2 regions of the Micromonospora sp. NPDC050276 genome follow, and region 1 is predicted to be linked to the other one. Evidence: riboswitches for the same ligand, from Rfam matches in the RefSeq annotation. Region 1 holds a riboswitch; the other holds the start of a gene.

Region 1 (11,043 bases):
GCTCTCCGGCGGTCAGCAGCAGCGCACCCTGATCGCCCGTGCCCTGGCGGGCCAGCCGGAGCTGCTGGTTCTCGACGAGCCCACCGCCGGGGTGGACGCGGCCAGCCAGGAGGCGTTCGCCGGTGCGCTGCGCGACTTCGTCGCCGACGGCGGAACGGTGCTGCTGGTCGCCCACGAGTTGGGTCCGCTGCGCCCGGTGATCAGTCGGGCCGTCGTCGTCCACGAGGGTCGCATCGCGCACGACGGCGCGGTGCCGGACCCGGCCGGCCATCACGCGGAGCCCGACCACGACCACGTGCATCCGCACTGCTACGACGAGCCCGCCGGGCTGTGGAGCAACTGACCCATGGAACTCTTCCAGTACCCCTACATGCAGCGCGCCCTGATCGGCGCGCTGGTGATCGGCCTGGCCGCGCCGGCGCTCGGCATCTACCTGGTGCAACGCCGGCTGGCGTTGATCGGCGACGGTGTCGGGCACGTGGCGTTGACCGGCGTCGGGGCGGGTCTGCTGCTCAACCGTTCCCCCGTGCTGGTCGCGGTGATCGCCGCCACCATCGGCGCGGTCGCCATCGAGATCGTCCGCGCCCGCGGGCGTACCTCGGGTGACCTGGCCCTGGCCCTGCTCTTCTACGGCGGCATCGCCGGTGGCGTACTCCTGGTGGGTCTCTCCGACGCGACCAGCGCGAACCTCAACGCCTACCTGTTCGGGTCGTTGACCACCATCTCGCCCGCCGACCTGACCACCATCGCGGTGCTTGGCGCGGCGATCCTGGTCACGATGCTCGCGTTGCGCCCGGCGCTCTTCGCGGTCAGTCACGACGAGGAGTACGCCCGGGTGTCCGGCCTCCCGGTCCGCACGCTGAACCTGCTGATCGCGGTCGCCACCGCGGTCACTGTGACCATCGCCATGCGGGCCGTCGGGGTGCTGCTGATCAGCGCGCTGATGGTGGTGCCGGTCGCCACCGCCCAGCAGGTCACCCGGGGGTTCCGCAGCACGATGGCTGCCGCGATGGCGCTCGGGCTCTTCGCCGCCGGCTCGGGGGTCTGGGTGGCGGCCACGGCGGACACCGCGCCGGGCGCGTCGGTGGTGCTGGTGGCGATCGCCTCGTTCCTGGTGGTGGCCGTGGTCGGCGGTGTTTGGCGGGTGGTGCGCCGCCGGAGGACGCCGACCGCCGCGCCGACACCGGAGCCGCACGAGGTCGTGCTGAGTTGAGCCTGATCAGCGAAACGTCCGTGGTATTGGTTACCGTTGCGGAATGACCAGCGCGACGGGGTACGACGGGTTCGACGGGGCCAGCGAGTTACTCCGCGCCCTGTCCGCGCCCATTCGGTTGGCCATCGTCAGCGAGTTGGCCGGCGGCGAGCGGTGCGTGCACGAGTTGGTGGAGAAGCTCGGTGCCGCGCAACCACTGGTCTCCCAGCACCTGCGGGTGTTGCGCGGAGCGGGCGTGGTGCGCGGCTCCCGTCGAGGCCGGGAGATCGCCTACAGCCTGGTCGACGAGCATGTCGCGCACATCGTGTCGGACGCGGTCAGCCACGCGGGGGAGGGATCATGAGCGAGAGCAGCGCCGCGGTGCGCAACACCCGGCAGCGTTCGGCGGTGAGCGCGCTGCTGGGCGAGATGGAGGGCTTCCACAGCGCCCAGGACCTGCACGCCATGCTGCGGCAGCGCGGCGAGCGGGTCGGCCTGACCACCGTCTACCGCACCCTGCAGGGGCTGGCCGACGCGGGCGAGATCGACGTCATGCGCCCGCCGGGCGGTGAGCACCTCTACCGCCGGTGCAGCGAGGGGCACCACCATCATCTGGTCTGCCGGGCCTGCGGGCGCACGGTCGAGGTGGCCGGCCCGACCGTGGAGAGCTGGGCCGATCGGGTGGCCGCGCAGCACGGCTACGCCGACGTCAGCCACACCCTGGAGATCTTCGGCACCTGCCCGGCTTGCCCGCGCTGACCAGCAGCGCCGCGGCTGGTGCGATCCGCAATGTTGTTGCCTCGACGGTCGGTCGCGTTCCGGCCTCACTTGACGGGTACACCGAGCGGGGCGTTCGTGGCACGCTGTCCGGCGTGAAAATCTATGCCGATCGGTTTCCGACCGCCGCCCGTCAGTTGCTCACCGACCTGCTCGTCGTCGCCTGGGTGTACGTGGCGATCCGCGGGGCGCTGTGGCTGCACGACCTGGTGCAGAAGCTCGCCGTACCGGGGCAGAAGTTGGAGGGCGCCGGTAGCGGGCTCGCCGACAACCTGGGTGACGCCGGCAGCAAGGTCGGCCGGGTGCCGCTGGTCGGCGACGAGCTGACCGCACCCTTCCGGCAGGCCGCCGACGCCGCCCGAGGGCTCGCCGACGCCGGCCGGGACCAGCAACACCTGGTCGACCAGCTCGCGCTCGCCCTCAGCATCGCCGTGCTGATCTTCCCGCTCGGCCTGGTGCTCTTCGGTTGGCTGCCGCTGCGGGTGCGCTGGATGCGTCGGGCCGGGTCAGCGGCGAAGCTGGCCTCCGGGCCGGCCGGCCGGGACCTGCTCGCCCTGCGGGCACTGGCCACCCAACCACTGGGCCGGCTGACCCGGATCGCGCCGGACGTGGCCGAGGCGTGGCGGCGCGGCGACGACGCCACAGTCGACGCGCTGGCCGCGTTGGAGCTGCGCCAACTCGGTCTCCGCGGCCGAGGCCGCTAACCCCGCCCGCACAGGTCACCCCCCGCGCCCCACCCTGAGTCCTTACCGCACCCCGCGCCCTAAGTCACCACCGCGCCCCGCGCCCTGAGTCACCACCGCGCCCCGCGCCCTGAGTCACCACCGCGCCCCGCCTTGATCAGGTGATGAAAAGTAGGTCTCCGCGCTGTCTCTGAGCTACTTTTCATCACCTGATCAAGGGAAAGCGCGGTGGGGTTCGCTGGGCGTGTGCGCTGCGCCGACTCGGGCCAGCGCGACCCGGGCCGCTAAGGTCTTCGGGTGTTCTACTTCCTCGTCGTCATCGCCGTCCTGCTGCTCGGCTACGCCGCCGTCCTGGTTGCCTTCCTGCGGCGGGGCAAGAAGATCCCACCTGCGGCGTACCTGGCGTTGGCCGGGCTCAACGGTCTGATCCTGGCAGGTGTGCTGGCCTGGGCGGTCTCCCGCTGACCCCTGCTGCCGCGAAGCCCTTCCGCAGCGAACGCCGAGTGATCAACTCCAGGTCGGCGATGTAGGTGTGTCGGGGCGGCGGAATACCACCACCTCGCCGATATGCAGTCGATCAAGCCAGACGACCAGGGCAAAACGCGCTCCTGCGTGCGTCAGTCGGCCCGTGGAAGGTCGGAGCGCGCACGAGCCGGCGCGCACGAGCCGGCGCGCACGAGCCGGCGCGCACGAGACCGGCGCCCACGAGACCGGCGCCCACGAGACCGGCGCGCACGAGCCGGCGTGCTGGGGGCGGGGTTACGGCTTTGGCGGGATTCGGCGGCGGACGTCCTCGGCGGTGGACGGGCCGGGCGACCAGCGGGCCACCCAGGGCAGCTCATCGGACGGGGTGAGCACACCCTCCTCCAGACCCGCGTAGCGGCCGGCGAGGATCCGCTTCGCGGCGGCGGTGTCGACCGAGTCGGTGTTGTCCCAGAGGGCGGCGAACAGGGCGTCCACCCGCACCCGCGCCTGCCGGCAGAACAGGTCGGCCAGTTCGATGTTCTCCGGGCGGCTGTCCCGTTCGGCGGTGGCCCGGACGCAGACCGCGGACATTGCGAACAACTCGGCGCCGATGTCCACCACGCGGCCGAGGAACGCCTGCTTGCGCTCCATCTTTCCCTGCCAGCGGGACATCGCGTAGAACGTCGACCGGGCCAGCTTGCGCGACGAGCGCTCCACCTGCCGCAGGTGCGCGGCGAGTGGGCCGAACTCGGCGTACGCCGAAGGGCTCTGCCCCCGACCCACGGCGAGGGTGGGCAGCCACTTCGCGTAGAAGGCGCCCGCCCGCGCGCCGGCTCGCGCTTTGCGACCCAGCCCGGCGTCCGGGTCGATGATGTCGCCGGCCACCGACAGGTGGGCGTCGACCGCCTCCCGGGCGATCAGCAGGTGCATGATCTCGGTGGAGCCTTCGAAGATCCGGTTGATCCGCAGGTCGCGAAGCATCTGCTCGACGGCGGCCGGGCGTTCGCCGCGGGCGGCCAGTGAGTCGGCCGTCTCGTAGCCGCGGCCGCCCCGGATCTGGATCAGCTCGTCGGCGATCTTCCAGGCCATCTCGCTGGCGTAGAGCTTGACCAGCGCCGCCTCGATCCGGATGTCGTTGCGATCGTCGTCGGCGAGCAGGCAGCAGAGGTCGAGCATGGTCTCCATGCCGTACGTGGTGGCGGCGATGAAGGAGAGCTTCTGCGCGACCGCCTCGTGCTCGCCCACTGGCCGACCCCACTGGACCCGGTCGGCGGCCCACCCCCGGGCCACGTTCAACGCCCACTTGCCGGCGCCCACGCACATGGCCGGCAACGAGAGCCGGCCGGTGTTCAGTGTGGTCAGGGCGATTTTCAGCCCCTTGCCCTCACCGCCGATGACGTTCTCGGCGGGGACGAACACGTCGTGGAACCGGGTCAGGCTGTTTTCCAGGCCGCGCAGGCCGATGAACTCGTTGCGCCGCTCGACGGTGATGCCCGCGCTGTCGCCGTCCACCACGAACGCGGTGATGCCGCCCCGACGGCCTTGCGTGGCCGGCACCCGGGCCATCACCACCAGCAGGGTGGCCACGATGCCGTTGGTGGCCCAGAGCTTCACCCCGTTGAGCCGGTAACCGGTGCCGTCCTCGGTCGGCTCGGCGATGGTGGCCAACCGGGCCGGGTCGGAGCCGACGTCCGGCTCGGTGAGCAGGAACGCGGACACCTCGCCGGCGGCGAGCCGGGGCAGGAAGCGTTGCTTCTGCTCGGCGGTGCCGAACATCTTCAGTGGCTGCGGCACACCGATCGACTGGTGTGCCGAGAGCAGCGCGCCGATGGCCGGGCTGACCGAACCGGCCAGCATGAGCGCCCGGCAGTAGTGCAGGTTGCTCAGCCCGAGACCGCCGTACTTCCGGTCGATCTTCATGCCGAACGCGCCGAGGTCGGCCAGGCCGTGGAACACCGAGTCGGGTATGGACGCGTCGTGCTCGATGGCCGCGCCGTCCACCTCGGAGGTCAGGAAGGCGCGGAACCGACCAAGGAACTCCTCCGCGCGCGCCACGTCGTCCGGGTCGGATCGGGGCCACGGGTCGATCAGGTCGAGCCGGAACCGGCCGAGGAACAGCTCCTTGCCGAAGCTGGGCCGGTCCCAGGTGGACTCGCGGGCGGCCTCCGCGACCTGCCGGGCCTCCTTCTCGGAGACCTGCCCGGCTTCCGCGGGCAGCGGCGCGGCGGTGCCAGCGGTGGTTTCGGAGTCGGGGCCGTCCGGTGCCGGTCGGCCGTTTTGCGTCGTGGTCACGGCTGCCCCCTCGAAGCTCGGTGCGGCTACCGTCACGCTACCCCCGGTTGTTACCCAGGGGTAGCGCTGCGTGCAGATCGTCGCGATCAGCGACCGGCCGTGTTGTCCGGATCGTCGTCGTCGTCATCGATGTCTTCCTCGCCCCAGTTGCGCCGGGCGAACGGCAGCAGCATCCAGAGGGCGAGGAACCAGAGCCCGGTCAGGGCGCTGAGCACGAAGGCGATCGGCCGGTCCAGCACGAAGTCGGTGATCAGCAGCACCGCGCTGACCATCGCGATCAGCATGAAGGCGAGGCCGCCGGTGGCCATCCGGTGCGCGAAGCGGACCAGCTCCGGCTTGCGTCCCTGCCGGAACAGCGCCCGGTGGAACGCCACCGGCGAGATGATCATCGCGGTGGCGGCGGCCGCCGCGAGCAACGCCACGATGTAGACGTCCCGCTGGAACTCGGTGGTCTCGGTGAACCCGTTACTGAACGGCAGGGTGAGCAGGAAGGCGAAGAGGATCTGCACGCCGGTCTGGGCGACCCGCAACTCCTGCAACAGGTCGGCGAAGTTGCGCTGCCAGCGCTGCTTCTCGGTCTCCTTGGACACGCGCAACCTCCGGTGAGACGCTACTGCCGCGGTCCCGGCCGCCGGCAGCAACGCCAATGCCCCACCCGGCCGAGCGCGAAACAGGTTCACGACATTTGCCGTTCACCTCGGCGACGCCCGTCGGCCGCCGGCGTCAGGATCCGCGTCGGATCCGACCCGCGTACCGGGCCTCCAGCTCGTTGTTGTGCGCGTCGCCGTCCGGGATGTTCGCCGACAGGTAGACCGGGGGCCGTTCCCCCGCCGCCAGCAACCGGGCCACCACCTCCACGGTGACCTGCTGGGCCAGCAGCGCTGCGGTGATCGAGGAGACCGCCCCGACCGCGCCGCCGCCGGGCAGCGGCAGCGTCGCGTCGCCGTACGGGGCACCGTTGTCGAGCACCACGTCGGCGAGGTCACTCAGCTTGCGCCCGGACGGGTGCCGGGAGGTCATCCGACCGGAGTGCTGCACCGAGGTGATCGCCACCAGCCCGTGACCGCGCTCCTTCACCAGCGTGGCGAACTCCACCATCGCGCCGTTGACCCCGGAGTTCGAGGCCAGCACGAAGATGTCGGTGGGCCGCACCGGGGCCAACTCGTAGAGGCGGTGCGCGACCGCCGGGTCCCTCTCCAGCAGCGGGCCGAGCCGTTCGGCCGGTTCGCCGCCGAGCAGCACCAGGTCGCGCAGTGCGATCCGGTTGGTCGGCACCAGACCGCCGGCCCGGCCGGCGATCTCCATGGCGAGGGCCTCCGAGTGCCCGGTGCCGAACGCGTGCACCACACCGTCGGCGCGTACGGCCTCGGCGATCAGGTCGGCGGCCCGCCCCACCGCCTCCCGCTGGCTGGCGGCCACCCGGCCGATCGTCTCGGTCACCACGGCCAGGTAGTCCTCGGCACTCACCGTCATACGTCCTCCGTCGTTCGATTGCGGGCCAGCCGGCCCGTCGGCGTCCACCGCCACTCAGGCCGTTCCGCCGGCTCGGGCCAGGATCGTCTCGGCGAGCGGGCCGGGCGCCGTGTCCGGAATCCAGTGACTCACGCCGGCTAGCTGCACGAAGCGGTAGTCCCCGGTGACGTGCGCCGCGCACGCCTCGGCGGCGGTCCGACCAATCGCGACGTCCCGGTCACTCCAGACGTACGTGGTGGGCACCGCGACCGGGCCGATGCCGGCCAGATCGGCACGGGACATGGCCCGGTACCAGTTCAGCGCGGCGGTGAGCGCGCCCGGCTCGCGCATCGGGTCGGCGTACCGACTCACCCGGGATGCGTCGCCCACCCCGCCGAGCAGCTTGCGCAACGCGGTGGCGTGCCACGCCAGCAGCACCTTCCCCGCCTTGTCCGGCTTGCGGAACAGCGCGATGTACGACGAGCGGGCCTTCTGCTGTCCGTCGTGGGCCAGGGCGTGCGCCATGGCCGCCGGATGCGGTACGGACACCGCTGTCAACGTCTGGACCCGCTCGGGGTGGCGAGCGGCAACCGCCCAGGCCACGACCGCGCCCCAGTCGTGGCCGACCAGGTGCACGGCGTCCAGCCCGAGCGCGTCGAGCACCGCCACCACGTCGGTGACGAGCTCGGGGATCCGGTAGTCGGCCACCGCCGTGGGCCGGGCGCCGGGCGAGTAACCCCGCTGGTCCAGCGCGTACGTGCGCAGCCCACCCGTGTGCAGTGCCGGCACCACGTCGTCCCACTCGCCGCTGTGCTGTGGGAAACCGTGCAGCAACAGGACGGGCGCGCCGTCCGGCGGACCGTCGACGGTCACCTCGAACGTGAAGCCTCGTGCGTCAACCCGCATGATCGGAAGCGTACCCAGACGGCGGCGGGCCAGTCGCTCCCGCAGGTCAGGTGGATGCCCTGCTGGGCCCACGACCCGGATCGGTGTTAGCGTCAGCGAGACAACTTCACATCCGACAGGGGAGCGCACAGCGCTGAGAGTGCGGGCACGCCCGCAGACCCTCGAACCTGATCTGGGTAATGCCAGCGCAGGGAGTTCGGTCGACCTCCAGCCGCGCCGCAGTCCGGTGCCACCGGACGCGGCGTGCGTCTTCTCCTGGTTCTCTTCACTTGAACTGGGAGCAAACCATGAAATCCACCACCGACACCAACCGTTGGCGGACCATCGACATCGTGGTCGCCTCGGTGATCGCGGTCGCCTTCGGCGTCATCTTCTGGGCCTGGGGCCTGGTCTGGAGCGCCACCGAGGGTGCGTTCGCCTTCTTCCCGCCGGCGCAGACGCTGCTCTACGGCGTCTGGCTGATGCCGGCGGTGATCGGTGGGCTGGTCATCCGCAAGCCCGGCGCCGCGCTCTACTGCGAGACGGTGGCGGCGGTCCTCTCCGCGCTGCTGGGCAGCCAGTGGGCCGGCACGGTGATCCCGCAGGGCATCGTCCAGGGCATCGGCGCCGAGTTGGCCTTCGCCGCCTTCCGGTACCGGTCGTTCCGGCTGCCGACCGCGGTGTTGGCCGGCGCGTTGACCGGCCTCAGTGCCGCGTTGTTCGACTTCTTCGTCTGGAACGTCGACTACGCGCTGACCGACTACCGCATCCCGTACGCGCTGCTCACTATCGTCAGCGCCACCGTGATCGCAGGCGTAGGCGGCTGGCTGCTGACGAAGGCGCTGGCCAACACCGGCGTCCTGGACCGCTTCCCAGCAGGCCGAGACCGAGCCCTGATCTGACCCCCACCCGATGGCGTTGATCAAGAGGTTTGCGTCAACAGAAGCCGATTTTCTGACGCAAACCTCTTGATCAACGGGGTAGGCGGGGGCAGGCCGGGGGCGGACCTGGGAGGGGGTGGGTTTGGTGGGCGGGGTACTGCTGCGGGGGTTCGGGTGGCGGCACGCTGGGCGGCGTGCGTGGGCGGTGCGCGGAGTCGACCTGCGGGTGGATGCCGGGGAGCGGGTTTTGCTGCTCGGGCCGTCGGGGGCCGGCAAGAGCACCCTGCTCAGCGCGCTGGCCGGGCTGCTGCCCGAGGACTCCGGCGAGCAGGAGGGCACCGTCGAGATCGACGGACTCGACCCGCGCAAGGGGCGGGAACGGGTCGGCATCGTCTTCCAGGACCCGGAAACCCAGCTCGTGATGGCGCGCTGCGGCGACGACGTCGCGTTCGGCTTGGAAAACCGGGGAGTGCCGGCCGACGAGATCTGGCCCCGGGTCGACGAAGCGCTGCACCGGGTGGGCTTCCCGTACCCCCGGGACCGCAACACCGCGGCCCTCTCCGGCGGCGAGCAGCAACGCCTCGCCCTGGCCGGCGCGCTCGCCCTGCGCCCCGCGCTGCTGCTGCTCGACGAACCGACCGCCAACCTCGACCCGGCCGGGGCCGACCTCATCCGGCAGGCGGTGGCCGGCGCGCTGGACGCCGACACCACGCTGATCCTGGTCGAGCACCGGGTCGCCGAGGCCCTGCCGCTGGTCGACCGGGTGGTCGTCCTGGAGCCGGGTGGCGGCGTCCGCGCGGACGGCACACCCGAGGCGGTCTTCGCCGCGCACGGTGCCGCCCTGGCCGCCGAGGGGGTGTGGGTGCCGGGTCACCCCATCGCCCCCCGCCCGGCTGCCGCCGGCCCCGGGGAGCTGTTGCTCACCGCCGACCGGCTCGGCCTGCCACCCCGGCTGGCCTCCACCGACCTTCGGGTACGCGCCGGCGAAGCGCTCGCCGTACGCGGACCCAACGGCGTCGGCAAGTCCACCCTGGCGTTGCTGCTCGGCGGATTGCTCCGGCCGGGCACCGGGCGGGTCACCGCGTCCGCCGAGTTGGCCGGCGCGGACCACCGCACTCCCCCGCACCGCTGGCGCGCCCCCGCCCTGGCCCGCCGGATCGGGTCGGTCTTTCAGGACCCGGAGCACCAGTTCGTCACGAGCACCGTCTTCGACGAGCTGGCTCTCGGCCCCCGCCGGACCGGTCAACCCGAGTCAGCCGTCAAGGAGACAGTGGCCGAGCTGCTGGAACGGCTGCGGCTGGCGCGACTCGCCGCTGCCAACCCGTACACCCTCTCGGGTGGTGAGGCACGGCGGCTGAGCGTGGCGACCGCCCTGGCCACCGCGCCACGCCTGCTGATCTGCGACGAACCCACCTTCGGCCAGGACCGGCGGACCTGGCGGGAGTTGGTCGACCTCTTCGCCGAACTGCGCGACGCCGGGCACGGCGTGGTCACGGTCACCCACGACGCGGACTTCGTCGCCGCGCTCGCCGACCGCACCGTCACCCTGTCACGCACCCCGGACGACGACCGATGATCAGCATCGAGCCGGTCGCCGCGCCGGACGCGCCGTTGGCCCGCCGCAACCCGGTGGCGAAGGTCGCCGCCGCCCTGGTCTTCTCGTTCACCCTGCTGGCGACCCTGGACCCGGTGGCCCCGGCGATCGCCATCGCCCTCGAACTGGCCGTCCTGCCGCTGTTCGGCATCCGCTACCGGGTGCTGGCCCGGCGAGCCTGGCCACTGCTGCTCAGTGCCGCCGGCATCCTGGTCACCCTGGTGCTGTTCGCCGCCGACCGGTCCGGCCGGATCCTGCTGGACGCGGGACCGGTGCTGGTGAGCACCGGCGTGCTGCTCACCGCGCTCGGCCTGGTGCTGCGGGTGTTCGCGGTGGCGCTGCCCGGTGTGATCGTCTTCGCGACCACCGACCCCACCGACCTGGCCGACGCGCTGATCCAGAACGCGAAGGCGCCGGCCCGCTTCGCCATCGGGGCGCTGGCCGCGTTCCGGCTGGTGCCGCTCCTCGGTCAGGAGTGGCAGATGATCAGCATGGCGCGCCGAGCGCGGGGGGTCGACGCGGGACGCAACCCGGTGGCGAAGCTGCGGCTCTTCACCTCCACCGCGTTCACGCTGCTGGTGGGGGCGATCCGTCGCGGCACCCGACTCGCCGTGGCGATGGACGCCCGCGGCTTCGACGCCGGCACACCGCGGACCGTCGCCCGCCGCCAGCGCTTCGTTCTCGCCGACGGGCTGCTCATCGCCGGGGCGGCCGCGCTGGCCGGCGCCGCCCTGACCACGAGCATCCTCCTAGGCACCTTCCGCCCACTGATCGGCTGACCCCGACCTGCACTGCCCATTTTGCCTGCGCCGAAAGCATCGT
Region 2 (11,043 bases), on a different contig from region 1:
GGCGCGGTGCCCACCCGGCGCAGCGCCAGGGTGACCAGCTCGGTGCCGGACGCCCGGATCGCTTGTTCCAGCACGTGCAGGTTCGCGGCGCCGCCGGTGCCGAGGATCAGCCGTGAGGTGAACGTCTCCCCACCCAGCTCGAATGCCACGCCGCTCACCCGCCCTGCGCCGCGGTGAGCACCTCGACGCGGTCACCGTCACGCAGCGCCCGGTCCGGCCAGCCGGCCCGGGGCACCACCTCGCCGTTGACCGCGACCGCCACCCCGCGTGGGTGCGGCACGATGTCGCGGACCAGGTCCGCCACCGACGCGCCAGCGGGCACGCTGCGACCGGCCCCGTTCACCGTCAACTCCACCGGTCCCCCTCCATCGTCGGTTCAGGTCCGCCCGACGCGGCCATCGCGGGACCGGCCGGGCCGGCAGCGCCGAAGCGGTCGGCCCGCAAGGGCGCGAGCAGCGGATCGGGTACGCCGCCGAGCACCAGATCGGCGATCAGGTCGGCGGTGATCGGGGTGAGCACGATGCCGTGCCGGTGATGCCCGGTGGCGGCCAGGACGTCCGGTCGGCCGGGCAGCGGCCCGAGGATCGGCGCGTTGTCCGGGGTGCCCGGGCGCAGCCCGGCGACCGCCTCGACCAGGTCGTACTCGGCCAGTTCGGGCAGCAGGTCGACCCCGGCGCGCAGCAGCCGCTGCACGGCACCGGCGGTGACCGTGGTGTCCGACCGCTCCTCGACCGTCGCGCCGAGCACGACCTCGCCGTCGGAGCGGGGCACCAGGTAGACGTGCTCGCCGTCGGCGTACCCCCGGATCACGTGCCGGAAGCCCGGCGCGACGCCGTCGGGCGCGCGGAGCCGGAGGATCTGGCCCTTCACCGGCCGCACCGGCAGGCCGGTGAGCGCGGCGGCCCCGCAGCCGGCGGCGACCACGGTGACCCTTGCGTCCACATCGGACAGCTGTCGGACCGCCTGCGGCACGAGCGCCGCGCCGGCCCGCTGCGCGGCCGTGCGCAGCGCCGGCACCAGCAACCGGGGGTCGACCTGGTGGTCGGTAGGCGCGAGCGCGCCGCCGCGCACCCGGGGGGCGAGCGCCGGTTCGCGGTCGCGCAGCTCGCTGGGGCGCAGCGGCGTCACGGGCAGGCCCAACCCCTGCTGGTACGCCCAGAGCCGGCGCGCCTCGGCCAGGTCGTCGCCGGTGAGCCCGACCATCAGGGTGCCCTCGGTGCGGTAGCCGATCGCGGCGCCGGTCGTCTCGGTCAGCTCGGCGGCGAACGCCGGCCAGCGGGCTGCGGACGCCAGCAGCAACTCGGTCAGCTGCCGCTCACCGAAGTACGCCTCGGCGACCGGGGAGAGCATGCCGGCGGCCACCGCCGACGCCCCCGAACCGGGCGCCGCATCGTGCACGACCACCCGCAGCCCGCGCGCGGCGCAGCGCCAGGCGATCGCCAGCCCGATCGGACCCGCCCCCACCACCGCCACGTCCGGCCGGGCCCGGTCGCTCGATCGCGCTGAGGGGGACCGGTCGGTCAGCACGTCAGCGCCTCGATCAGCTCGGCGGTCGCCCGGGCCGGGTCGGCGGCCGCGGCGACGGCACCGACCACCGCCACCCCGTACGCCCCGGCGGCCCGCAGCTCCGGCACCCGGGCCGCGGTCACTCCGCCGATCGCGATGACCGGAACGTCGACGGCGTCGACGACGGCGCGTACCCCGGCGGGCCCGATGGGGTCCGGCAGGCCGGTCTTGGTGCTGGTGGCGTGGCACGGCCCGACGCCGAGGTAGCTGGCTCCCGCCGCGACGGCCGCGCTCGCCGTACCCGGTGCGCGGGCGGTGGCACCCAGTACGCCGGTGGGGCCGAGCACCTGTCGGGCGGCGGCGACCGGCAGGTCGTCGGCGCCGACGTGCCCACCGGCGGCCCCCACCGCCAGCGCCACGTGCAACCGATCGTTGACCAGGCAGGTAGCCCCGTACGACGCGCAAAGTGTCAGCACCCGCCGGGCCAGGTCGTACGCCTCGCGGTCGGTGGCGGAATCCTCCACCCGGACCTGCACCACCAAGTCGGCGCGGGCCGCACTGAGGGCGGCCCGGACCACGGCGAGTGGGTCACGCCCGGGTCGGGTGTCGGTGATGAGATGCAATCGCCCCAGGGACGGCACGGCAACACTCCTCCCTGCGCCGGCATTACCCGGATCAGGTTCGACGGTCGGGGGCTGTCAGCCCCCCTCTCAGCCCGGTACACCGGGCTCCCGTGGGTTACTTGCGTGTCACCGTACGACAGATCCGCCGGCCTGCCAAGGCGAGGGGCCGGCGGCGGCCGGCGAGCCGGGCCACCGCAGAACGACCAAGATCCATGGGGCACTTCATACGGTCCTGTTCGGAATGTCGCACGCCGTTGCAGAACCGTTACCCGTCCGCATCTTGCCCGACATCGAGCCAGCCGAATTAATTTGTTCAGCGATTCGACAAAATGTCGGTGGGGGCACCCTGGCACGGCGTCACCACCGACTCCATCAGGGACGGCCTTCGGCGAGCCGACTCCCGCGAGTTCTGTCACTACGACACAGGAGGCGGCGTGTCCCGTTCTCGTCGTGCCCGCGTACCCATCACCGCAACCCTGATCTCCCTGGCCATGGCCTCGACCACCCTGTTCGGCGCGCCCGCGCAGGCGGCCGCCCAGGTTCCCCCACGGGAGGCCCCAGCCGCGAAGCCGGTCAGCCAGGTGGCGCCGAAGGCGCCAAAGGCCGCAGCCGATCCCTACTCCGTCCTCGTTTTCTCCAAGACCGCCGGCTTCCGGCACGACTCCATCCCCACCGGCATCGCCGCCATCCAACAGCTCGGCGCCGCCAACGGATTCACCGTGGACAACTCCGAGGACGGCGCCGCATTCAACGACGCCAACCTGGCGAAGTACAAGGCGGTGATCTGGCTCTCCACCACCGGTGACGTGCTCAACGCCGAGCAGCAGGCGGCGTTCGAGCGCTACGTGAAGGCCGGCGGTGGTTACGTCGGCATCCACGCGGCGTCGGACACCGAGTACAACTGGGCCTGGTACGGCGACCTGGTCGGCGCGTACTTCGCCAACCACCCGCAGAACCAGCAGGCCACGGTCAAGGTCGAGGACCACGCTCACCCGTCCACGGCGGAGCTGCCGGACCGCTGGTCCCGGTTCGACGAGTGGTACAACTACCAGACCAACCCCCGGCCGGACGTGCACGTGCTGGCCAGCCTGGACGAGAAGAGCTACACCGCCGGTGCCGGCGCGATGGGCGCCGACCACCCGATCGCCTGGTGTCAGGACTTCGACGGCGGTCGCTCCTGGTACACCGGAGGCGGGCACACCCGGGAGTCGTACGCCGAGCCCGGCTTCCTCTCCCACCTGCTCGGCGGCATCCAGACCGCGGCCGGTGTGGTGGACGCCGACTGTGGCGCCTCGAAGACCTCGAACTTCGAGAAGGTCTCCCTGGACAGCAACACCAGCAACCCGATGGAGCTGGACATCGCCCCCGACGGGCGGGTCTTCTACATCGAACGCGACGGTCGGGTGCAGATCATCAAGCCGGACACCGGCAACACCGTCACCGCCGTCGACCTGGACGTCTTCACCGGCAACGAGGACGGCCTCATCGGCATCCGGCTCGACCCGGACTTCGCCACCAACAAGTGGGTGTACCTATACTACGCCCCGAACGACGGGGTCGCCCGCAACCTGCTGTCCCGCTTCACGGTGACCGGCGACACCATCGACCGGGCCAGCGAGAAGCAGGTGCTGCGGGTGGACACCCAGCGCAACACCTGCTGCCACGCCGGCGGCAGCATGACCTTCGACGGCGACGGCAACCTGTACCTGGCCACCGGTGACAACACCAACCCGTTCGAGTCGAACTCGTACACGCCGATCGACGAGCGGCCGGGCCGCCAGGACTACGACGCGCAGCGCACCTCGGCCAACACGAACGACCTGCGCGGCAAGGTGATCCGGATCCACCCGGAGGACGACGGGACGTACACCGTTCCGGCCGGCAACCTCTTCGCGCCGGGCACCGAGAAGACCCGTCCCGAGATCTACGCGATGGGCTTCCGCAACCCGTTCCGGATCGGCACCGACCCGAAGACCAACACGCTGTACGTCGCGGACTACGGGCCGGACGCCAACTCCAACAACCCGAACCGCGGCCCTCGGGGCCTGGTCGAGTGGAACATCGTGACCCCCGGCAACTACGGCTGGCCGTACTGCACGGGGACGAACGAGGCGTACAACGACTACACGTTCCCGTCCGGCCCGAGCGGCGCGAAGTTCGACTGCGCGGCGCCGGTGAACAACTCGCCCAACAACACCGGCCTGACCAACCTCCCGCCGGTCGTGCCCGCGACCGTCGACTACGGGTACGCCGGTGACGCGCGTTACCCGGAGATCGGCGGCGGTGGCGCTCCGATGGGCGGCCCGGTCTACCGCTACGACGCCGACCTCAACTCCACCCGCAAGTGGCCGGCGTACTACGACGGCAAGGCGCTGCTCGGCGAGTGGAACCAGAACAAGATGTACACCATGCAGCTGACCCCCGACGGCAAGTCGTTGGTGGACATCAACCAGTTGCTCACCGGGATGACCATGGTCCGGCCGATGGACTTCGAGTTCGGCCCCGACGGCGCGCTGTACCTGATCGAGTGGGGCAGCGGCTTCGGCGGCAACAACGACAACTCGGGCGTCTACCGGATCGACTACACCGCCGGTGACCGCGCGCCGATCGCGGCGGCGTCCGCCACCCCGACCTCGGGTGCGGCGCCGTTGACGGTGACCTTCTCCAGCGCCGGATCCCGGGACCCGGACGGTGGCACGCTCACCTACGCCTGGGCCTTCGGCGACGGGCAGACCTCCACCGAGGCGAACCCGACGCACACCTACACCGCGGCGGGCAACTACACCGCCCAGCTCACCGTCACCAACCCGAAGGGCCGTACCGCGGTGGCCAACGTGCCGGTCACCGTGGGCAACACGTCCCCGACGGTGACCATCGAGTTCCCGCCGGACGGCGGGTTCTTCGAGTGGGGTGACCAGGTTCGCTACACGATCAAGGTGACCGACCCGGAGGACGGGGAGATCGACTGCGACCGGGTGAACCTCCAGGTGCTGCTGGGTCACGACGAGCACGCCCACCCGCTGGAGCAGCACACCGGCTGCACCGGCACCGTCCAGACGTCGCTCGCCTCCGGGCACGGCGCCGAGGCGAACGTGTTCGCGGTCTTCGAGGCCACCTACACCGATGACGGTGGCGCCGGTGGGGCAAGCCCGCTCACCGGTCGGGTGATCGAGGTGCTGCAGCCCAAGCGCAAGCAGGCCGAGTTCTTCACCGCCACCGGGCGCGCTCCGGTGAGCACCGGCGGCGGCGACGCCGGCGTGCAGCGGGAGACCGGCGCCGACACCGCCGGCGGTGGTCAGAACATCGGGTTCATCGAGGACGGCGACTGGTGGTCGCTCGCCCCGGCGAACCTGACGAACATCACCGAGATCCGGTTCCGGGCTGCCTCGGCCGCCGCTGGTGGTCGGATCGAGGTCCGCGCGGGTGCGGTCGACGGACCGGTGGTCGCCACGGCCACCGTGCCGGCGACCGGCGGATGGCAGACGTACACGGACGTGAGCGCGCCGGTCACCGGTGCCGCCAGCGGCTCGCTGTACTTCCTGGCCCGCGACCCGAACGGCGGAACGGGTTCGCTCTTCAACGTCAACTGGATGGACTTCGTCGGCCGCGGTGTCACCGAGAACGGGCCGCCGGTGGTCAGCGCCACGGCCACCCCGGCCACCGGCACCGCACCGGTCACCGTCGCCTTCGACGGCACGGCCACCGACGCCGAGGGCGACACCCCGCTGACGTACGCCTGGGACTTCGGTGACGGGGGCTCGGCGACCACCCTGGACGCCAGCCACACCTACACCAGCCCGGGTACCTTCACGGCCACCCTCACGGTGACCGACAGCAGGGGCGCCAAGTCGTACGCCACCGTGCCGGTACGGGTCGACGCGCCGGACACGTCCTGCTTCGGGGCGCGTTCGGACGACTTCAACGGCAACACGCTCGACAAGAACCGCTGGACCAGCGTGATCCGGGAGAACCAGCTCTACTCGCTCAGTGGCGGCGCACTGCGGCTGCCCACCGGCGTGGGGGATCTCTACGGCGCTCGCAACGACGCCACCAACCTGGTGCTCCAGGCGGCTCCGACCGGCGCGTGGGAGATGACCACCAAGGTCACGCTCCCGGTGACGGCCAACTACCAGCAGGCTGGCCTGCTGGTGTACGGCGACGACGACAACTACGCCAAGCTGGATCTGCTGTACAACGGCAGCCGGTCGGTGGAGTTCATCCGGGAGACCGCCGCCACGCCGCGCAACGAGGCTGCCGACAGGATCGCCGCTCCGGCGGGTGACACCGTGTACCTGCGGATCACCAGCGACGGGACGAACCTGACCGCGGCCGTCTCAGCCGATGGGCAGACCTTCACCCCGGTCGGCCGTTCGGCCGCGCTCGCCGGCATCACCAACCCGCGGATCGGGGTCTTCGCCCTCAACGGCGGCACCGAGGCGCCGGTTGTCGACGCCGCGTTCGACTCGTTCCAGGTGACGCCGGACGCTCCGGCCGGACCGGTCGACCCGTCGGACGAGTTCAACGGCAGCACGTTGGACAAGTGCCGGTGGGACGCGATCCTGCGGGAGGACCCGACCGGTTACCGGGTCACCGGTGGCGCGCTGCGCATCGACGTGCCCAACGGTGACATCTACGGCACCGACAACACCGGGCCGAAGAACTTCATCCTCCAGACCGCGCCGTCGGGCGACTGGACCCTGGAGACCAAGGTCGACGGCAGCCTGCTGAACGAGCAGTACCAGCAGGCCGGTCTGCTCGTGCAGGCCGACGACGACAACTACCTGAAGTTCGACTTCATCGCGGACAACCAGGCTGGTTCGGCGGTGACGCGGCGGATCGAGTTCCGCAGCGAGATCGCCGGGACGGTGCAGAACCCGCAGCCGGAGGTGACCGGACTGACCACCGCCGTGTGGTTCCTGCGGTTGGCTCGCACCGGTAACACGTTCACCGCGTCGTACTCGGCCGACGGGACGACCTGGACCGCGTTGACGGCGCTGACCAACAGCGCGGTGGGTGCCACCCCGAAGGTCGGGTTGTTCACCCTCGGCGCCAACCAGACGGCGTCGAAGACCGCCGCGTTCGACTACTTCCGGCTCAGCACGGAGGTGGCCGACAAGACCGCACCGGTGACCACCGCGGCGGTTTCCGGCACCCCGACCGACGGGTGGTACACCGGGCCGGTGACGATCACGCTCACCGGCGCCGACGAGGCCGGCGGTAGCGGGCTCGCCAGTACGGAGTACCAGCTGGACGGGGCCACCACCTGGACGGCCTACACCGCTCCGGTGGCGGTCAGCGGGGACGGCGAGCACGAGCTTCGGTTCCGCTCGACGGACAAGGCCGGCAACGTGGAGACGACGAAGACCGTCTCGGTCAAGATCGACGCCACCGCGCCGGTGACCTCGGCGACGTTCGCTCCGGCGAACGACGCCGGTTGGCACAACGGGACAATCCCGGTGGTGCTGGCCGCGACCGACGCCGGTTCCGGCGTCAAGACGGTGGAGTGGTCGCTGGACGGCGGCGCGTGGACGGCGTACTCGACGCCGGTCGAGGTGACCGGTGACGGGCAGCACGAGCTGCTGTTCCGCTCGGCGGACAAGGCGGGCAACGTCGAGACGCTCAAGTCGGCGGTGTTGCGCATCGACGGCACCAAGCCGACGCTGCTGGTGTCCGGGCTCGCCGACGGCCAGCTCTACGGCGACAGCCAGGACGTCCGGGTGTCGTGGCAGGCCGTCGACCCGACCTCGGGCATCGCGTCCCTGGTCGGCCAGCTCGACGGCAAGGCGTACGCCAGCGGCACGCTGCAGGCCATGTACGACCTGTCGCTCGGCCTGCACGAGCTGACCGTGACCGCGACCGACAAGGCGGGCAACACGACCACCTCGACGGTCCGGTTCTTCGTCACCACCTCGTTCCGGGACATGCAGAGTCTGCTGGACCGGTTCAAGGCGACGGGTCGGCTCTCGACCAAGGCGCACAAGCAGCTGTCGAACAAGCTCGACGCTGTCCGTGCGTCCGAGGCGGCCGGCGACGACAAGGCGGCGGTCCGGCAGCTGACCGCATTCCGGACGCTCGCCTCCGACACCACTCTGGTGCCCGAGGCGGAGGTCCGGGACGTCCTGATCCGGGACGCCGACGCCATGATCGTTCGGCTCGGCGGCGCGGCCAGTAAGGCCGGGGTCAAGGCGAACGACGGCGACTCGGTCAAGGGCACCGGGCGGCTCGGTGGCGATGCCACCCGGCTGGCACCCGGTCGCCAGCTCTGATCCGACGAGGCCCCTCCCCGGCGCTGCGGCGTCGGGGAGGGGCCTCCCTCATCGGTAGTGAGGAGATGTCCGTGACGGGTATCCGCAAGGTGTTGGCCGCCGTGTTCGTCGGACTGGCCCTGACCCTGTTCGCCGCCGCCCCGGCGGCGGCTCAGGCCGCCCAGGCGGCTCAGGCCGCTGAGGCCGCCCAGGCGGCTCAGGCCGACAAGCTCAAACTCACGGTGGCCGGCGATGGGGCCGACGGCGTCACCATCCAGGCCACCCACGCTGATGGCCGGCGGCTGGAGCAGGTGGTGCGATTGGTCCTCACCGCCACCGGCCCGGACGGTCAGCGGATCGGGCCGGTGCAGCTGGAACCGCAGCCTGAGGGGCAGGGCTTCTACAGCAGCGGCGCGGTGCTCTCGACCGGCACGTGGAAGGTGACGGTGAAGTCGCCCGCCCCGCTGCAGGGCGAGGCCACCGCCACGGTGCAGGCCCGGGCGGCACAGTCACCGCCGGCGCCCGAGCCGGTCGCGGTGACGAAGCCGGCGGACGGAGCACGCGGGGCGGGTGCCGGCTGGTGGCCGTTCGCGGCTGCCGGCCTGGTGCTCGTCGCCGTGGCGATGGGGGTGGCCATGCTGTTCGGCCGCCGCCGCACCGACTGATCAACCAACGCGCCGACGCGCATTCAACGACCGGGCCGGGCCGCGACGAGCGGCCCGGCCCGGTGTCGTCTGACTGGCTCGTGATCGACTCGACGTCCCTGAAGTCGGGGTGTCCCGAGCGACAGGTCACCCCGACTTCAAGGAACGCGAGTGGATCAAGCGCGGCGCGCACCCTCGATCACCGGAACCGGCACCGGCCCCGCCGCACTCAGAGGATGGCGCGCAGCGCCGCCAGGTCCTCGTCGCTGGGCTCCCAGGTGCCGGCGGCGGCGTTGGCTCGCACCTGCTCGGGCGTGGTGGCACCGGCGATCACCGAGGTCACCGCCGGCTGGGCGGCCAGCCCGCCGATCGCCACCTGGAGCATGGTCAGCCCCCGCTCGGCCGCGTACGCCTCGATCGCCTCGATGGTGTCCCAGTCGGCCGCGGCGAGCCGCTCCGCGTACCGGCCCCCACCGGAGAGGCGGCTGCCGGCCGGCGGCTGCTCGCTGCGCTTGTACTTGCCGGTGAGCAGACCGTTGGCGAGCGGGAAGAACGGCAGCATGCCGAGGCCGAACCGCTCACACGCCGGAATCACCTCGGCCTCCACGGACCGCTCCAGCAGGCTGTAGTGGTTCTGCGCGCTGATGAATCGGGACCGGCCGTTGGACGAGGCGACCCAGTCCGCGTCGGCGATCTGCCAGCCGGCGAAGTTGGAATTGCCCAGGTAGCGCACCTTCCCGTCCCTAACCAGGTCGTCCAGGGCGGCGAGGGTCTCGTCGATCGGGGTGCCCGGGTCGGGCTCGTGCATCTGGTACAGGTCGATGTGGTCGGTACCGAGTCGGCGCAGCGACGCCTCCACGGCACGAGCGATGTAGCGCCGCGCACCCCGGGCCCCGAAGTCCGGCCCGTTGAGTCCGTTCATGTCCATGCCGAACTTGGTGGCCACCACCACGTCGTCCCGGCGCCCCTTGAGCGCCTGGCCGAGCAGTTCCTCGGAGCCGCCCTGCGGCTCGCCGTAGATGTCGGCGGTGTCGAACAGGGTGATCCCGGCGTCCAGTGCGGCGTCCACCACCGCCCGGGTGCCGTCGAGGTCGAGCTTGCGGCCGAAGTTGTTGCAGCCGATGCCGACCACGGACACCACGAGCCCGGAGTCGCCCAGCCGGCGATAGGTCATCTCAGTCACGAGCTCCACCCTATGCCGGCCGAGTTCCGGCCACGTCGGGGGCGGCGAAGCCGACCACCTCGGTGACCAGCTCACGGGCGGCGTTGATGGTCGCGGCCAGCTCGGCCGGACTGCGGCCGACGCCGCCGAGCAGTGCCTGCGCCCGCGGCGCGAAGGACGGGGGTGCCCCCGGCAGCAGCCCCGCTGCGGCGATCATTCCCTTCTCGTTGACCAGCCACCGGCCCGCTCGAGCGTGCAGCAGCACCTGGGCGAGCACCCCGACCGTCCGGAACAGGCAGCCGGCGACGTACCCGCTGTCCCCGCAGACGGCGGCCTTGGCCGCGCCGGTCAACAGAAACCCGGCCTCCCAGCCGCCGGCCACCAGCGCGTCGGCGAGCGCGGGCGGATAGTCCCGGGTCTGCTCCTTCAGCCGGGTCAGCTGGCCGGTCGGGTCCGCCAGTACCTGGCACAGCGCCACCTCGCCGACGTAGGCGGGCGAGTAGAAACCGAGCGGGTGCCCGGCCTGCACCCCGACCTCGTACCGACCGGCCCGGCAGTCCGTCCAGACGCGGTGCACCCGGTCGAGGTCCGGTAGATCCAGTCCACGGCGACCCCGCCGATCCGCAGCCAACCGCCACCGTCGACCCAGGGCCCCCAACCACCCGGGGCGGTGACCACCACGCCGGGGTCGTCGGCGACCGTCGCGGCTACCGCCCGCAACGCCGGTACGTCCAGCTCACCCTGGTAGTACAGGCCCAGGTCCCAGTCGGAGTCGGGGCGGTGCTCTGCGCGCGCCCGGCTGCCACCGAGCGCCACGGCGACCACCCCCTCGACGGCGCACAGGCGGTCGGGCAGGTCGGCGG

Evidence for each region. A riboswitch is a leader RNA that binds a small molecule or an ion and turns the genes downstream of it on or off. The one in region 1 is predicted to bind thiamine pyrophosphate.
Region 2: another riboswitch for thiamine pyrophosphate. It lies ahead of thiE (thiamine phosphate synthase); the one in region 1 lies ahead of ACIBF8_RS31530 (ECF transporter S component).

The regions. Positions count from the first base shown of each region.
Region 1 is NZ_JBITJA010000030.1:5,651-16,693, forward strand. Features, by position in the region: gene ACIBF8_RS31480 (metal ABC transporter ATP-binding protein) at 1-343, shown strand, start outside; gene ACIBF8_RS31485 (metal ABC transporter permease) at 347-1,213, shown strand; gene ACIBF8_RS31490 (metalloregulator ArsR/SmtB family transcription factor) at 1,257-1,556, shown strand; gene ACIBF8_RS31495 (Fur family transcriptional regulator) at 1,553-1,951, shown strand; gene ACIBF8_RS31500 (hypothetical protein) at 2,065-2,673, shown strand; gene ACIBF8_RS31505 (hypothetical protein) at 2,950-3,117, shown strand; gene ACIBF8_RS31510 (acyl-CoA dehydrogenase family protein) at 3,412-5,409, opposite strand; gene ACIBF8_RS31515 (DUF6328 family protein) at 5,496-5,999, opposite strand; gene ACIBF8_RS31520 (sugar isomerase domain-containing protein) at 6,133-6,882, opposite strand; gene ACIBF8_RS31525 (alpha/beta fold hydrolase) at 6,937-7,767, opposite strand; TPP riboswitch at 7,875-7,979, shown strand; gene ACIBF8_RS31530 (ECF transporter S component) at 8,055-8,648, shown strand; gene ACIBF8_RS31535 (ABC transporter ATP-binding protein) at 8,773-10,203, shown strand; gene ACIBF8_RS31540 (energy-coupling factor transporter transmembrane component T family protein) at 10,200-11,000, shown strand.
Region 2 is NZ_JBITJA010000009.1:156,843-167,885, forward strand. Features, by position in the region: gene ACIBF8_RS21405 (thiazole synthase) at 1-158, opposite strand, end outside; gene thiS (sulfur carrier protein ThiS) at 155-355, opposite strand; gene thiO (glycine oxidase ThiO) at 346-1,524, opposite strand; gene thiE (thiamine phosphate synthase) at 1,521-2,147, opposite strand; TPP riboswitch at 2,142-2,251, opposite strand; gene ACIBF8_RS21425 (ThuA domain-containing protein) at 2,564-8,395, shown strand; gene ACIBF8_RS21430 (hypothetical protein) at 8,467-9,039, shown strand; gene ACIBF8_RS21435 (aldo/keto reductase) at 9,248-10,210, opposite strand; gene ACIBF8_RS21440 (hypothetical protein) at 10,212-10,811, opposite strand.